One region of the Arthrobacter sp. FW306-1B-F12A genome, then DNA from elsewhere that is predicted to be linked to it. Evidence: riboswitches for the same ligand, from Rfam matches in the RefSeq annotation. Region 1 holds a riboswitch; the other holds the start of a gene.
The links. Region 1 has a riboswitch for S-adenosylmethionine ahead of AC3WJU_RS19510 (DUF1737 domain-containing protein). Riboswitches for the same ligand answer to the same signal wherever they lie in the genome.

Region 1 (3,587 bases):
GGAAGTCGTCTTCCAGGTACTGCATCATCTCCGAGATGACGGTCTCCGGGCCCCGTCCGGCCGTCCAACGAACCATATTGCGGACATCGACAAAGCGCGTCATGTGCGCTCCTTTCCCTCATAAGCACTGTTGCTACGAGGCTACGGAGCGGCGATATGCATCCACAATTGCCAAAGTACGTACTTTTCATTGAAAACATGCACAAAATGATGACTGCTTATGCACACAATGATCAACGGCAGGCGCCCGTCATAAAAGCGACTATCGCAGGACGGAACTGAGCAGCAGGCTCGTCTCGCTATTGACGATCCCCTCGATCCCGCGGATCCTGCCCAACACCTGGTCAAAGTCGCTGAGGCTCTCCGTGCGCAACTCGGCCACGAGATCCCAACCGCCGTTCGTGGTGTGTAGCGCCCAAATCTCGGGAAGTCCGCGGAGTTGGCGAATGACCTTGTCCGCCGACCTTCCCTCCACGGCAATGAGCGCAATGGCCCGGATCGCAAGTGGATCCACCTCGTCGCGCACCCTCGCGGTGAAGCCAACGATGGTCCCCGAGGAGACAAGACGCTCAAGCCGGCTATTCACGGTGGCCCGAGCAACGCCCAGCTTGCGCGCAAGGCTCGCCACGGAGGCCCTGCCGTCCTCCCGGAGAGCGGAGAGGAGCTGGCGGTCAAGGTCGGTGAGTGCTGCCATAAAGATAAACGTATCGCCCATTCCCCAAGCGGGCCTGAGTCCGTAGGGTATCGACATGAGCATCTACATCAGCCCCGACTCTGCTGCATGGTCCCTGACGGCCATGGCGACTGGTGCGTCAGCGGGATCAATCGATGATGCAAATGGCATGTCCAACCTGGTGAAGGAAATCTACGAGACAGAAGGTTTCGAAGCCTTGTCGGGTGTGGTTTTTGCATTGGCTCATCACAACAGCCTCTCGCTGCATGCACTCGCCACGGCCACCGGGATATCCGTCCACGAACTGCTGGAAATCCGGAAGCATCAAGGTTCCACTTTTCATCACTCCCCTACGGCAGTAGCGTCGCGGTTCGACGCCATTCCACCCCGGATCCAGGCGAGCCTGGAACCGCTGCCCAATGAAACCGAGTCCTAGGACGCTGGCACCCCAGCCCTCGCCAGCCTGGCTGCCGTCCGGTTACGGAACATGACGACGGCCGGTGATGCAGGCCGCCGTCGTGGATGTTATTTTTCTTCTTGAGTAATGAGCACCAGCGTGAAGCCCTGACTTGCTGGTCGGCAACCCTCTCTCCGGCGGGGTGCCTCAGGTGACTACTCGGCGTATCGACACTTTCGAACTGCAAGCGTGACTGAGGAGCACCAATGCCTGAACCCACCGAAGAAAAACTCTCGTACCGTCTCATCACGGGCCCTGACACCAAGGAATTCTGCGAGCGGATCTCCACCGCCCTCGCGGAGGGATACGTGTTGCACGGCAGCCCGGCCGCGACCTTCAACGGCACGGACGTAATCGTGGCACAGGCCATCGTCCTGCCCGCGGCAATCGCAAGCGCAGATGCCGCCGTTGCCAATGCGGTGGATCAGCTTGATGAAGAGTTCGACGGCGAGGGCCACGCATGAGCTACGCAGGCGACCTCAGCCCGCACGACGCCTGGGCCAAGCTTGAGCAGGGCGCCATCCTGGTGGACGTCCGCACCGAAGGCGAGTGGGCACACATCGGCATCCCGGACACCAAAGCCACCGAGAACGATCCCCTGTTCATCCAGTGGAACCTGGCCGGAGGCATCCCCAACACCCGTTTCATCGAAGAGTTGACGCAGCAGGCCCCGGAGGCGGATGGCACCGAACTGGTTTTCCTCTGCCGCTCCGGACAGCGCTCCATCGCCGCCGCGATTGCCGCCACCCAGGCCGGCTACACCTCCTACAACGTCCTCGAGGGCTTTGAGGGCGAGCCGGACCGCTACGGCGAGCGAACCGTGAACGGCTGGAAAAACCGTGGACTTCCGACGAACCTGGGGAACATCTAAGTGACTTTCAACCCTGACGCCGCCAGCTGGAGCCCTGACACCCAGGCCGTCCGCGGCGGTCTTGACCGTACCAACTTCCAGGAAACGTCCGAGGCCGTCTTCCTGAACTCCGGCTTCGTCTACGAGTCCGCTGCAGCCGCCGAGCGAGCATTTACGGGCGAGGACGAACGCTTCGTCTACTCCCGTTACGGCAACCCCTCCGTAGCTACCTTCCAGGAGCGCCTCCGCCTGCTCGAAGGCACCGAAGCGTGCTTCGCGACGGCGTCGGGCATGTCCGCTGTCTTCACCGCCCTCGGTGCGTTGCTTGCTGCCGGTGACCGCGTAGTTGCCGCCCGCTCGCTCTTCGGCTCCTGTTTCGTCATCCTCAATGAGATCCTGCCGCGCTGGGGCGTCGAGACCGTCTTCGTCGACGGGCCTGACTTGGACCAGTGGCGTGCCGCCCTGTCCGAGCCGACAACGGCAGTGTTCTTCGAGTCGCCGTCGAACCCCATGCAGGAAATCGTGGACATCGCCGCGGTGAGCGAGCTGGCCCACGCGGCCGGCGCCACGGTGGTCGTCGACAACGTCTTCGCCACTCCCCTCCTGCAGCGCTGCGGCGATCTCGGAGCAGACGTGATTGTCTACTCAGGCACCAAGCACATCGACGGCCAGGGCCGGGTCCTCGGCGGAGCGATCCTGGGCACCAAGGAGTTCATCGACGGTCCCGTCAAGCAGCTCATGCGGCACACCGGTCCTTCGCTTTCCGCGTTCAACGCCTGGGTCCTGACCAAGGGCCTGGAGACGATGGCGCTGCGTGTCAACCACTCCTCGGCGTCTGCGTTGCGGATCGCCGAGTGGCTCGAGGAACAGCCGGCCATCAGCTGGGTCAAGTACCCGCTGCTGAAGTCGCACCCGCAGTTCGAGCTCGCCGCAAAGCAAATGAAGGCCGGCGGAACTGTGCTCACCTTCGAGCTGCTCCCCTCCGCGGGGCGATCGGCGAAGGAGGCCGCTTTCGCGCTGCTGGACGGGCTCGCCGTCATCGACATCTCGAACAACCTCGGCGACTCCAAGTCCCTCATCACCCATCCCGCCACCACCACGCACCGTGCCATGGGTCCGGAAGGCCGCGCGGCAATTGGCCTGAGCGACGGCGTCGTGCGGCTTTCGGTGGGGCTGGAGGATGTGGACGATCTCATCGGGGACCTCGAGCGGGCCCTCAAGCAGGTCTAGCCGGGCGCTTCGCGCCAGTCCTGGCGCACCCAGGTGAGGACGGGTTGCGGCTTGGTGTCGCTCTCGTCCCTCTCTGAGCGCATCGTGATCTGGACGGCGTGCTCTACGACGGCGGCCAGCCCGGCGGCGTCGGGCGCGCTCCCGTTGCTCTCGCTCCAGCGCCCGGCAACACCACGCTGTTCGATAGCGCCGTTGCCACGGCTCAAGATGGCTGCCACGCCGGTTTGGACCAAGTCGAATTCACCCTGTTCGGCGAGCACGGGTTCCAAGTATTCCACCAACGACCAGACGACGTCGGCGGCGGGTTCCGGGCGAAAGGTTCCGAAGTCCAGCAGTTCGGTACGCAGTCCGAAGTTGCTTGCTTGCCAGGACGCCAT
Region 2 (3,587 bases), on a different contig from region 1:
GAGGCTGGGATCGCAATCGCAGCTGTAGAGGCCCATGCGTTCGGCGGCCCGGTGTTCGGCGGCCTCGCGGGACATGCCCCGGGCCAGATACACGAGGACCAGCTCGTTGTGCTCGATGTCCAGGGCCGGGGCTGCGGTCAGCGTGGCCTGGGTAGGGCGGGTGGCCTTGAGGAGCTCGAGCTGCGAGCGGACAGAGACATATTCGCCGGCACCCATGGACAGCGCGCCTGCCAGCAGGCCGGCGATGCCGCTGAACAGGACCACAGTGGCGGGGACGCCGGTGGCCGCCATGCCCATCACGAGTGAAAGGTTGCTGACAAGGCCGTCGTTGGCGCCGAATACGGCCGCGCGGAAAGTGCCGGACAACCTGTTGCGGCCGCGCGTCGCCAGGCCGCGGACTACTTCCTCGTGGATCTGTTCGTCAGCCGCCATGGCGCGGGTCGCTGCTGGATCCTTGGCGTAAGGCGAGCGGCCTTCAGCCCTTTGGGCGAGGGCCAGCACGAACACTGATCCAAAGTTCCGGGCGAGGAAGCCGAGCATTTGGCTTCGGATCGAGGCCGCCTTCGGCATGCCGGCATGTTCCCCGAGGAGCTTGAGCCAGTGTGCCTCGTGGCGGCCCTCGGCCTCTGCGAGTGCCAACAGGATTTCGCGTTCCTCGCCGTCGCGGCGCTGCGCCAGTTGGCGGTACACGGCGGCCTCGGCCCGCTCGTCCGCCAAGTACTGACGCCAGCGCTTGATGTCCGACGACGACGGGGGAGTCTTGGGGGCCGCTTCATCTTGCAATGGACTGCTTTGGTCCGAGGGATTGTCGGGATGCGCGTTGTCTGGATCTGTCGGGTTCTGTGGATCTGCGTGCGGGTGCACCGGGACTCCTGGGTTGCTGGGGCGGGCTTCATCGCCTCATTGCGGCTCCACTCTATCGCCAATTTCCGCGGTTTTTCGGCTGGCAATCCTCACTGGACGGTTTAGGCGCACCTCAAAAACGGGAGGCTCCCGGGAGGCCTTGACCGCGGCTGGGGGCAGTGCTGGGATGGATGGACAGGGTCCACGAATTGGCGGGGTAGCGTGGTGACCGGCTGCCTCATGTGCCTGTGCGATGGGCTCAGCGGCACGTCGAACGGAGGTTGCACCATGGACAGCACCGAAACCCACGCCCGCCACCCCGACCGTCCCACGGTCGAGGCCGATCCCGCCTACGACTACAGCGAAGACCTTGAGGTGGACGAGGACTGGGAGGAACAATCCGAGGTCCTCGACGACGACGAACGGGTGGTTCCGCTCGACGCAGAGGAACACCGCGAGGACGAAGAGTTCGAATAGCCCCGGGCTCGCTAAACCCGGGGAGCTAAAACGCGCTCAGGATGAAGTGCCTCTGCACGCCTGCCCGGTGCCCGGTTGCCGCCACCGTCAGGGTGAGTTTCCGTGTGGCGGGGAACCAGCGGGCGGGCTGGACCGCTTTTGAAAGGGCTTGGGTGATGAGCCGCGGCTCATGGTGCCAATAGCGTTCCAGGTTTCCGTCCACGACGAACGTGACGGAGCCTTGGGAGAGGTCGACGCCGGGAATCACCCGGACGAATTCGTCCACCCGGCGGGGGCGGGGCGACAAGAGGGTGCTGGGCTGGGTGGTGCGGTCGGCTATGGCGGTGGCGCCGTTTTCGAAAGGCATGGCCTTCTCCTGTGGAGTTGCTCTTGCCCGTTCGGTTGTCTCTGGTCCGAGCCGGGCCGCTTCTTCATCCGAACCACCCGTGAACATGGGGTTGGCGTGTGGCAAGTCGGAGCTTGGCGCCACATCTCTTGAAGCTCTTCCTACTGTACATGCGACGGCGGCGCCGCACCCCGGAAAAAGGTGCGGCGCCGCCGTCGTACTTGACTCTGTGAAACTTAGTGGCTGGCCACCGGGTGGGCCTCCAGCGGGAGTTCCTCGGTGACTCCTCCGGCGACGCGACGGTCCCATGCTTCGCGGACCTCGGGCTCTGTGGGAGGCGTCAGCAGCGAGACCACGACGTACACCAGCAACGAGGCTCCGAGGCCCCAGTAGATGGGATCGTTGGCGTAGACGCCGTCTTCGCTGGGAATGATTCCCGTGGCATAGGCGATCAGCAGGGCCAGTGTGAGTACGGACCCCACGGCCATGGACCAGGCCGCGGCAATACCGGTGCCCCGCTTCCAGACCAGGCCACCCAGGATGGCAACCAGCAGGCCGCCCACCAGGATGTCGTAGGCGATGGTCAGGGCGACCACGACGTCTTGCGCCGCCATGGATATCAACACGGCCACGATGCCCAGTCCGAGGACCCAGTAGCGGTTGGCCTTGACGTCGTGCTCGGGGTTCTCGGTGTCGTCGGTGTTGATGGTCTTGCCGAACCAGCTGGCCACGAACGGGACCACGTCGGCGCGGGCAACGGTGGCCGCGGCGATGAGGGCTCCGGAAGCGGTGGACATCATGGCCGCGACTGCTGCGGCCATCACGAGGCCGCCGATGCCGATCGGCAGGATGTGCGTGGCAACCTCGGCGTAGACGACGTCCTTGCCGAGGGCCTTCACGTCGATGTTGGGCAGTGCCACGCGGGCGGCAAGGCCGATCAATGCGCCGGCGACGCCGTACAGGACGCAGTAGATGCCCGCGGTGGCACCGCCCCAACGGGCCACCTTGGGAGTCTTGGCGGTGAAGACGCGCTGCCAGATGTCCTGGCCGATCAGCAGGCCCAGGGTGTAGACCACGAAGTACGTGATGATGGTTTGTGCTCCGATGCCGTCCAACTGGAAGAAGCTGGCGTCAACGCGGGCACGGATGCCATCGAAGCCGCCTGCGGCGTTCAGGACGAACGGGAGCATGAGGAAGAAGATGCCCACGGTCTTGATGATGAACTGCACCTGGTCGGCGAGGGTGATGGACCACATGCCGCCGATCGTTGAGTAGACCAGGACGATGGCGCCGCCGACGGCGATGGCGAGCCAGCGCTCCCAGCCGAAGAGGACAACGAAGATGGTGGCGTAGGCGCCCGTGGACGTGGCGCACAACATCAGGGTGTAGGCGAGCATGACGATGCCGGAAGTCTGTGTGGCGCGCTGTCCGTAACGCAGGCTCAGCATCTGGGAGACCGTGTAGATCTTCAGCCGCTGGATGGTGCCGGCGAAAAGCAGGCTCAGGAGGAGCACGCCCGAACCGATCGCGACAACCAGCCACATGCCGGAGACGCCGAACTTGTAGCCGAGGCCGACGCCGCCAACCGTCGATGCGCCGCCGAGGACGACTGCGGCCATGGTGCCGGTGTAGAGCATCGGACCGAGGCGGCGTCCTGCCACGAGGAAGTCGCTGTTGTTCTTGGTGCGCGACTTGCCCCACCAGCCGAAGGCCAGCATGGCGAGCAAATACACCACCACGATCGCAATATTGATGAACGAAGAGTCCACGGTTGGCTCCTGAAAGTGATGCGCAGAGCCCTTGGGGATTCCGACGCCGGTCCGCTGGGTTTCGTTGCGGGTTGCGGAAGGTCTCTGCGCTGGTGATTGGGGAGAGTAGTCTGTGATGTATGCCTCACAAACAACACTTGTTGCCTATGAGGATACGTAGTGATGCGAGTAAC

Region 2: it holds a riboswitch for S-adenosylmethionine, as region 1 does, so the genes downstream of both, AC3WJU_RS04595 (hypothetical protein) here and AC3WJU_RS19510 (DUF1737 domain-containing protein) in region 1, are expected to answer to the same signal.

What each region holds. Positions count from the first base shown of each region.
Region 1 covers NZ_JBYSXD010000054.1:22,897-26,483, reverse strand. Annotated here, with positions in the region: gene ocd (ornithine cyclodeaminase) at 1-103, opposite strand, end outside; gene AC3WJU_RS19520 (Lrp/AsnC family transcriptional regulator) at 263-694, opposite strand; gene AC3WJU_RS19515 (hypothetical protein) at 750-1,109, shown strand; SAM riboswitch class IV at 1,214-1,326, shown strand; gene AC3WJU_RS19510 (DUF1737 domain-containing protein) at 1,337-1,594, shown strand; gene AC3WJU_RS19505 (rhodanese-like domain-containing protein) at 1,591-2,001, shown strand; gene AC3WJU_RS19500 (O-succinylhomoserine sulfhydrylase) at 2,002-3,210, shown strand; gene AC3WJU_RS19495 (glutamate--cysteine ligase 2) at 3,207-3,587, opposite strand, start outside.
Region 2 covers NZ_JBYSXD010000005.1:132,595-136,181, reverse strand. Annotated here, with positions in the region: gene AC3WJU_RS04605 (VIT1/CCC1 transporter family protein) at 1-783, opposite strand, end outside; gene AC3WJU_RS04600 (hypothetical protein) at 1,132-1,320, shown strand; gene AC3WJU_RS04595 (hypothetical protein) at 1,346-1,666, opposite strand; SAM riboswitch class IV at 1,681-1,800, opposite strand; gene AC3WJU_RS04590 (sodium:solute symporter family protein) at 1,882-3,414, opposite strand.